DNA from 2 places in the Pectobacterium sp. HCp5_1 genome. Region 2 is predicted to be linked to the other one. Evidence: predicted binding sites of a transcription regulator. Region 2 holds the regulator's gene; the other holds the start of a gene.
The links. Region 2 encodes sigma-54, which starts transcription at its own class of promoters, with help from an activator protein. Its sites were predicted from a motif close to GTTGGCACANNTTTCGCTNT; they were not measured.
Positions count from the first base shown of each region.

Region 1: Q3A88_RS21205 (amino acid ABC transporter substrate-binding protein) is a predicted target of sigma-54. The motif match lies at 1,444-1,463, and genes of this name have one in related genera.

Region 1 is NZ_JAUMIO010000059.1:3,194-7,993, forward strand. Features, by position in the region: gene Q3A88_RS21200 (amino acid ABC transporter permease) at 1-241, opposite strand, end outside; gene Q3A88_RS21205 (amino acid ABC transporter substrate-binding protein) at 308-1,333, opposite strand; gene Q3A88_RS21210 (amino acid ABC transporter permease) at 1,695-2,360, opposite strand; gene Q3A88_RS21215 (amino acid ABC transporter substrate-binding protein) at 2,450-3,217, opposite strand; gene Q3A88_RS21220 (endonuclease/exonuclease/phosphatase family protein) at 3,538-4,683, shown strand; gene Q3A88_RS21225 (ASCH domain-containing protein) at 4,751-4,800, shown strand, end outside.
Region 2 is NZ_JAUMIO010000027.1:31,894-36,693, reverse strand. Features, by position in the region: gene kdsD (arabinose-5-phosphate isomerase KdsD) at 1-206, shown strand, start outside; gene kdsC (3-deoxy-manno-octulosonate-8-phosphatase KdsC) at 226-792, shown strand; gene lptC (LPS export ABC transporter periplasmic protein LptC) at 789-1,355, shown strand; gene lptA (lipopolysaccharide ABC transporter substrate-binding protein LptA) at 1,336-1,908, shown strand; gene lptB (LPS export ABC transporter ATP-binding protein) at 1,912-2,637, shown strand; gene rpoN (RNA polymerase factor sigma-54) at 2,687-4,120, shown strand; gene hpf (ribosome hibernation promoting factor) at 4,144-4,431, shown strand; gene ptsN (PTS IIA-like nitrogen regulatory protein PtsN) at 4,527-4,800, shown strand, end outside.

The DNA.
Region 1 (4,800 bases), on a different contig from region 2:
GGGCGTAGGTGTCACCTTGCTGATAGTCAATCAGATGCTGGACGATGCCAAAACCGGCGCTTTTATTCAGGAAATCGAAGCCAGAGGTGATGCCCCTCTGTGCCAGATTGGTCACGGTGTTGTGCAACAGGTAAGCCGCGACAGCCAATACCGCGATAACAACGATAATTTGATACAGCCAGGCGCGCACCGCTGGATTAGTCAGTGATAAATCACCTTTTACGGTTGGGCGTTGTAGCATGCTGAAACCTCGAAACGGGGGTACTGAGGGGCGCAGCGATCCACTGCGCCCAGGTTTTTCTGATAATTAACGTACCGCTGGCGCGTACTGGATGCCGCCTTTGTTCCACAGTTCGTTCAGGCCGCGCTTAATTTTCAACTCGCTGCCCATACCGACATTACGCTCGAAGATTTCGCCGTAGTTGCCGACCTGTTTGATGATTTTGAAGGCCCAATCATTCGGTAATTTGAGATCTTTGCCGTAGCTGCCTTCGTGACCCAGCAGGTGGGACATATCTGGCGTGGTGGGTTTTGCTGCCAGTTGGTCGACGTTTTTCGAGGTCACACCCATCTCTTCGGCATTCAGCATGGCGAACAACGTCCAGCGTACGATCGAGAACCACTCTTCATCACCACGGCGCACTACCGGGCCCAGCGGCTCCTTGGAAATCACCTCTGGCAGAACGATGAATTCAGCAGGTTTACTCAGCTTGATACGCAGTGCATACAGCTGTGACTGATCTGATGCCAGCGTATCGCAGCGGCCAGACTCCAGCGCTTTGGCACTTTCATCAGAGCGGTCGAACGTGACAGGCGTGTACTGCATCTTATGGGTTTTGAAGTAGTCAGCGACGTTCAGTTCAGTATCTGTACCCGCCTGAATACAAACGGTTGCGCCGTCCAGCTCTTTGGCGCTGGTTAAGCCTGCTTTGTTGTGCGTCAGGAAGCCAATGCCGTCGTAGTAGGTGACGCCGGTAAAGAGCATGCCCATGCCGCCGTCACGGGAGGAGGTCCAGGTCGTGTTGCGTGACAGCACGTCAACTTCGCCGGATTGCAACGCAGTGAAGCGTTCTTTTGCGGTCAGCGGCGTGTATTTAACTTTATTGGCGTCGCCGAATACGGCGGCAGCAAGGCCGCGGCACACGTCAACATCAATGCCGGAGTATTTGCCGCTGGCGTCCGCATAGGAAAAGCCGGGCAAACCATCGCTGATACCGCATTGCACAAATCCTTTCTTCTGAATCGCGTCCAGCGTTGCACCCGCATGGGCTTGATTGATTGCGGCAAAGAGTGACGCGCCAGCAACCAGAGTAGAAATCACTATTCTTTTCATAATCATCCTAGCGTCTAGAGTTATCTGCTGTTGTTGCAGTACACAGTTGTGTTGCGGTGCACAATGAGGTGCACCATACCTGTCTGTCGGTATGCCGACGTGAGCAGAGCAAAGCAAATAAAATGCCAATTTTCTATTTGCTTGATAATGAAGACGAAAAGGAATGCTTATTGATCTAAGTAGGTAATTCTAATTAGGTATGCACGCACCGTGACAAATGCAAAGAGGCTGATGCGCCCTCTTTTAGTGCGTCAAAATGGAGATCGTGAGGCGTCTTCAGGTTTGCCTGTTGAGCAGGGAGGGTCAGGGAACGCGGTAATGTCATCAGCCCAGCGGATGGCGTGGGCTGATGCGGGAAGTGTTAGTGCGTGATGTGGCGCTGATAATACTTTTCGAGTTTCACCTGTAGCTGACTTAGCACGGTGCTAAACATCAGGTAAATCAGCGCAGCCTCGACATACAGAGTCAGAGGTTCATAGGTCACGGAAACGATGCGCTGAGCGGATAAGAACATCTCCGGCACGGTAATGACAGCGGCCAGCGACGTATCCTTGATTAAGGAAATAAACGTATTGGAAAGCGGCGGCAGCGACACGAAAACGGATTGCGGGAAGATAACCCAGCGAATCGCCTGTCTGCCATTCATACCGAGAGAATAGGCGGCATTCCATTGGCCTTTCGGAACAGACAAAATGGCCCCGCGCACGATCTCCGAGCTATAGGCACCCACGCTGACGGTGAAGCCAATGAGTGCGGCAGGAAACGCATCCAGAGTAATCCCCGCGCTGGGCAGCCCATAAAAAATCAGGAAAAGCTGCACCAGTAATGGCGTGCCACGGATCACCCAAACGTAGAAATCACCCAGCCATTTCAGCGGCTTGGGGCCATAAAGGCGAACCAGCGCGATGAGAATGCCGAGGGCTAAGCCAAAGATGAAAGACAGAATCGCCAAAGGGACAGTGAATTTAAGTCCCGCAGAAAGCAGACTCCAGAAGGAGTCTGCCATGAGTTGTAGCCAAGGCGGCATGAAAACGAGCTCCGATAACGGTATGCACTAATCACAGAGTGCGCTGATGACCATCATAATGATGACAGCGCGCTCTGATAACAGTGCGATTATTGAGAAACATCCTCCCCGAAGTATCGCACAGATATCGTTTTATAGGTGCCGTCTGCTTTAATTTCATCCAGAGCTTTATTCAATGCCTCCACTAGTGGAGCCTGATTTTTACGCACCAGAATCGCAGAAGGTTCACCGTCTTTTGAGGTCGCTGCAATCTTCACGTTGGCATCCGGTTTCTGCTTTTTGAAATCCAGGAATGACAGATTGTCGTTTAACGTGGCGTCGGCACGGCCGCTGAGCACCAGATCCAGAGACTGGTTAAAGCCGTCCGTCGGCACAATGTCCGCACCGTAGCTGGTGGCTTGCTTAGAGTAATTACTGGTCAGGCTCTGAGCCGCTTTTTTGCCTTTCAGATCGCTGAAATCTTTGAGGGTGGTGTTATCGCCACGGACAACCAGCACCGCTTTGGAATCGATATACGGCTTGGAAAAATCATACTTGGCCTGACGCTCTTTGGTTATGCCAACCTGATTGATGACCGCATCGTAGCGCTTGGCATCAATACCGGCGATTAAACCGTCCCAGCGGCCTTCAATGAACTGGGCTTTCACGCCGAGCTTCTCTGCTACCGCGCGGCCAATATCCACATCGAAACCAACCAGCTGGCCTGATTTATCATGATAGGTATAAGGCGCGTAGGTGCCTTCCGTGCCGATCTTGATAACCCCTGCGGACTTGATGGCGCTAAGGTCATCGGCATGAGCGAATACGCTGGTAGCAAGCAGGGCGCTGGTCAGTAAAGCAAAACGTATTTTTTTCATTATGAATTCCTGTGAGTGGTGTGCAGCGATGTGCTTATAACTTTTGTTAATAACGAATCTACGCGACAAAACATCTGTTTATAAATCACGTTGTGTGATGGTTTATATCAGAAGTGAATATAGTACCCATGGCGTGCGTACTGTTGTCGCGAGTCTGACTTTTGTAGTGAATATAGTGCGTCTAACTCGTTTTAACCATGTTGAGTTAAAGAACGATAGAAAAAGTCTATCGCTGCTGGGAATGCTGCCCAACTGTCACAATATGCTTCTATTCTCAAAAGGAAATCATTGCTTTTGCCACTACCTAGCAGGAGACAACAATGAAGATCCGCATCGCCAGCTATAACGTCGAGAACCTGTTCCACCGTAGCGCGATTCTCAACCTCCCCGATTCCAAGCAGATTGACGCCTTGTTGCAGCAGGTCAGGCAGCTTCAGCACCTTCTCGAACAGCCCCAATACGATGATGCCCTGAAAGATCAGGTGTTCCGCCTTTCTATCGCACTGCGCCCTTATATTGATATCCGTACTGACGCGGGCACGCTGGGGCGATGGAAAAAAGAGGACGCCGGCACCGGATTCCGAATTAATAAAAGCTGCCGGGGACGCGGAGATTGGATCGGCGAAATCGTGTTTAAGGCGCAGGAGTTCAGCAGTCAGCAGCGTAAGAATACGGGCAAGATTATTACCCTGCTTAACGCCGACATTCTGTGCGCGGTTGAGGTCGAAAACATGGACGTCCTGCGTGATTTCAACAATCAGGTGCTGGAGGACAGTAAATTCAGCCAGTTCGTGATGATCGACAGCCCGAACGATCCGCGCGGTATTGATGTCGCCTGCCTGACGCGCTATCGGATTGCCCAGCTCCGCACGCATATTTTTGATGCCGGGAAGCGTTTCGATCCCGTATTTAGCCGTGATTGTCTCGAAGTGACGCTGGATGCCGGTCTCAAACAGCCGATTTATATTCTGTGTAACCATTTCAAAAGCCAGAGCGGTCAAACGGAGGAAGAGCGGCAGCGTGGGGCGGAGAAACGCCGTGATCAGGCCGAACGCGTGGCGGAGATTGTTCAACAGACTTACGATCTCAAGAAGGACTACGTGGTCATTCTCGGCGATTTGAACGAGGATTCGTCAAACCCCTGGCACAGTTTGGCTCCGCTGTTTTCTCTGTCGGATTTACACCCGGTTATCGACCCTGAACGCCCGGAAAAAGAACGCTACACCTACTATTTCGCTGGCGGAAAGAAGGGCGCGCGGTTAAACCAACTGGACTACATATTTTTGTCTGCACCACTGCATCAGGCGGTGGTGGAGTGGGGCGTCGAGCGACGGGGAATTTACAATATAGACAAGATTGCCGCCAAAGAGGGCGCGGAACCCGTTACGCCGCTACCCGAAGTCACCTCATGGGACACGGCGGCGTCCGACCATGCCGCGCTCTGGGTAGAAGTGGATATTACCTGATGGTCGCTTTATGGCTATCATGGCGTGAGAAAACAGAGCAATCATAGCCGTATAACAGAGGAAGATGATGAGCCATAAACAAGGATTAGAGCAATACCCAGACGCGCTGCGCTGGTC
Region 2 (4,800 bases):
TCTTCGACATGAATATTGACTTGAACAGCGCGCGCATTGCTGATGTGATGACCGCGGGCGGCATCCGGGTCACACCGCAAACGCTGGCGGTGGATGCACTTAACCTGATGCAGTCGCGCCACATCACCTCCGTGCTAGTGGCAGAAAACGATCGTCTGGTCGGGATCGTCCACATGCACGATATGCTGCGGGCTGGCGTGGTTTAAAAAGAAAGGATAATAGTGAATGAGTGAAGTCAGGGCGCAAACCGATACCTGCTATGGGCCTGTCGATCAACAGGTACTGGATAAAGCCCGTGAGGTTCGCCTGTTAATTTGCGACGTTGACGGCGTGATGTCCGATGGTCTGATTTATATGGGTAATCACGGCGAAGAGCTGAAAGCCTTTAACGTCCGCGACGGCTATGGCATTCGCTGCTTGCTGACGTCTGATATTGAGGTTGCCATCATTACCGGGCGTTCAGCAAAATTGCTGGAAGATCGGTGTAAGACGCTGGGCATTAACCATCTCTATCAGGGGCAATCGGATAAGGTTTTGGCCTTCAACGATCTGTTGGATAAACTGTCAGTAACGGCAAATCAGGTGGCATATATCGGCGACGATATGATCGACTGGCCAGTGATGGCGCAGGTCGGGCTGAGCGTTGCCGTGGCAGACGCCCATCCGCTGCTGTTACCACGCGCAGATTATGTCACCCGCATTGCGGGAGGCCGTGGCGCAGTACGTGAGCTGTGTGATTTGATTCTGTTCTCGCAGGACAAGCTGGAGCATGCCAAAGGGTTGTCAATATGAGTAAAACCAAGCGTTGGCTCACCGCTTTTCTGGCCCTGTTGGTGCTTATCCTCATCGGCTGGAATATTGCAGATGACGACACGGTAGCAGCACCGGGTGCAAACGACCCCGCCGTGCCGGTTTATACCAGCGAAAAGACGAATACGCAGGTATACAGTCCTGCGGGTAAGCTGAGCTACAGACTGGTTTCGGAAAAAGCGGAGTATTTCAACGACGAGCAGTTGAGCTGGTTTACCAAGCCTGTCGCCACGCTGTTCAATGAACAAGGCACCGCAACCTGGTCAGTACGCGCCGATCGCGCCAAGCTGACAAAAGACAAGATGCTCTATCTGTACGGCAACGTTGAGGTGAATAGCCTGACGAAAGACGCACAGCTTCAGCGCATCACAACGAATAATGCCCAGGTGAATCTGGTCACGCAGGACGTCTCTTCAGATGATGAAGTCACCCTGTACGGCGCCAGCTTCACGTCAAGCGGAATGAAAATGCGCGGGAATCTGCGTAACAAAACGGCCGAGTTGATCGAAAAGGTAAAAACCTCTTATGAAATCCAAAACCAATAATCTGATGCGTAACACCCTGATCGCCAGCTCGCTGTTCGCCGTCAGCGTTTCCGCCTTTGCCGTGACCGGCGATAGCAATCAACCTATTCACATTGATTCAGCACAGCAATCTCTGGACATGCAGGGCAACACGGTGACGTTCACTGGCAATGTTGTCGTGAAGCAAGGCACGATTGAAGTAAAAGCCGACAAGGTCGTCGTGACGCGTCCACAGGGCGCGCAAGGCAGTGAAGTGGTGGAAGGTTACGGCAACCCCGTGACGTTCTACCAGATGCAGGACAACGGCAAACCGGTAAAAGGTCACGCGCAGAAAATCCGCTACGAGCTGGCCAAAGACTTTTTGGTACTGACGGGCAATGCCTATCTGGAACAGCAGGACAGCAATGTCAAAGGCGATCGCATCACTTATCTGGTGAAACAGCAGCAGATGGAAGCGACCAGCGACAAAGGAAAACGCGTGACGACAGTGTTGGTTCCTTCCCAGCTTCAGGAGAAAGAGAACAAGAGCCAGCCTTCTCGTTCTCAGCAACCGCAACCACGGGTCACTGAATAAGTTATGGCAACATTAACCGCAGAAAATCTCGCCAAGGCTTACAAAGGCCGTAAGGTCGTGGAAAACGTCAGTCTCACCGTGAATTCCGGCGAAATCGTCGGCCTGCTCGGGCCGAACGGTGCTGGCAAAACGACAACGTTCTACATGGTCGTAGGCATCGTCCCGCGTGATGAAGGACGTATCGTCATTGATGACGACGACATCAGCCTGCTTCCTTTGCACGAACGCGCGCTGCGCGGCATCGGCTATCTGCCGCAGGAAGCCTCGATCTTCCGTCGCTTAAGCGTGTATGACAATCTGATGGCGGTGTTACAGATCCGTAAAGATCTGACGACCGAACAGCAAGAAGATCGTGCCAATGAGCTAATGGAAGAATTCCATATTATTCATTTGCGCGATAGTCTGGGACAATCGCTGTCCGGTGGAGAAAGACGCCGCGTAGAAATTGCGCGTGCGCTGGCAGCGAATCCGAAGTTCATCCTGCTGGATGAACCGTTTGCGGGCGTAGACCCGATCTCCGTACTGGATATTAAAAAAATCATTGAGCATCTGCGTGACAGCGGGCTTGGCGTGTTGATTACCGATCATAACGTCCGCGAAACGCTTGATGTCTGTGAACGAGCCTATATCGTGAGTCAGGGCAACCTGATCGCCCACGGTTCACCGACTGATATTCTGGCCGATGAACAGGTGAAACGCGTCTATCTGGGCGAAGGCTTCCGACTCTGATAGGGTAATATCTTCTCTTTGCAGTACTTATGGGACGTTAGCGCGATTTATGAAGCAAGGTTTGCAACTCAGGCTTAGCCAGCAACTGGCCATGACTCCACAGCTCCAACAGGCGATCCGCCTGTTGCAACTGTCCACGCTTGAATTGCAACAGGAGATTCAACTGGCGTTAGAAAGTAATCCGTTGCTCGAACAAACGGATCAGCACGACGAAATCGAGTCATTTGAAAAGGCAGACAGCGATTCACTGGATACCGGTGAAGCCCTTGAACAAAGAGACATGCCGGAAGAATTGCCGCTCGATGCTACCTGGGATGAAATCTACTCCGCAGGCACGCCGTCGGGCACTGGCACCGACTATCGCGATGAAGAACTGCCAATTTATCAAGGCGAAACCACGCAAACGCTTCAGGATTACCTGATGTGGCAGGTTGAGCTAACCCCGTTTTCAGACACCGACGCGGCTATCGCAACCTCTATCGTCGATGCAGTCGACAACACGGGTTACCTGACCGTACCGTTGCAGGACATTCTTGACAGCATCGGTGACGACGACGTGACGCTGGAAGAGGTTGAAGCCGTGCTAAAACGCGTGCAGCGCTTCGATCCCGTTGGCGTCGCCGCTCGCGATCTGCGTGATTGTCTGCTGGTGCAGCTTTCCCAATTCGCCGACGACACGCCACGCCTGAACGAAGCGCGTCTGATCGTCAGCGATCATCTCGATCTGTTAGCCAACCATGATTTCCGCAGCCTGATCCGCGTTACTCGTCTGAAAGAAGAGGTGCTGAAAGAAGCGCTGGCGCTAATCCAATCGCTCGATCCCCGTCCGGGACAATCGATCAACACCGGTGAATCCGAATACGTGATTCCTGATGTGCTGGTACGTAAAGTTCAGGGGATCTGGGCCGTCGAACTGAACACCGACAGCGTTCCCCGGCTGCAGATTAACCAGCAGTATGCTGCGCTGGGTAACAGCGCGCGCAACGACAGCGACGGGCAGTTTATCCGCAGCAATCTGCAAGAAGCGCGTTGGCTCATCAAAAGCCTGGAAAGTCGCAATGACACGCTGCTGAAGGTCACCCGCTGCATCGTCGAACAGCAGCAGGATTTCTTCGAGCAGGGTGAAGAATTCATGAAGCCCATGGTACTGGCAGACATCGCTCAAGCGGTGGATATGCATGAATCGACCATCTCACGCGTGACGACACAGAAGTTCCTGCACAGCCCGCGCGGCATTTTTGAGCTAAAATATTTCTTCTCCAGCCACGTTAATACCGATAGCGGCGGAGAAGCCTCGTCAACGGCAATCCGCGCGTTGGTGAAGAAGCTTATTGCAGCGGAAAACCCCGTGAAGCCACTGAGCGATAGCAAGCTTACGGCACTGCTCTCCGATCAGGGCATCATCGTGGCGCGTCGAACCGTTGCAAAATACCGAGAGTCTTTATCTATCCCACCATCGAATCAGCGTAAACAACTGGTTTGATCTCAACAGAGAAGGAAGACACTATGCAGCTCAACATTACCGGACACCACATCGATATCACTGAACCACTGCGTGATTTTGTGAATGGCAAGTTTGCCAAATTAGAGCAGTATTTTGACCGGATTAATCAGGTCAATGTGGTATTGAGAGTGGAAAAAGTTCAGCAAATTGCCGAGGCCACGCTCCACGTGAATGGCGGCGAGCTGCATGCAACCTCAGAGGCGGCAGATATGTACGCCGCGATAGATTTATTGATTGATAAGCTGGCGAGACAGCTCAATAAGCATAAAGATAAACTCAAGCAGCACTAATTTTCTTCTTTGCCATTTGGCAAAGGACAAACTCGGCCCATCCATCGGGTGGGTCGGGATCACCAGAAGTGAAAGCGTCGTTAAGTGAAAATAAAATGAACCACGATCCCGTATTGCAGCTCAGCACCGTATTACGTCCTGAGTGCACCCGAAGCACCGTCCACTGCCAGAGTAAGAAACGGGCATTGGAAATTATCAGTGAGCTGGCCGCCAGGCAGCTTAACATTCCTTCGCAGATTATCTTTGATGCCATCCTGACCCGGGAGCGGATGGGTAGTACGGGAATCGGCGGCGGAATTGCCATTCCTCACGGTAAGCTGGAAGACGATAATGCGCTGGGTGCCATCGGTGTTTTCATCCAGTTAGAGC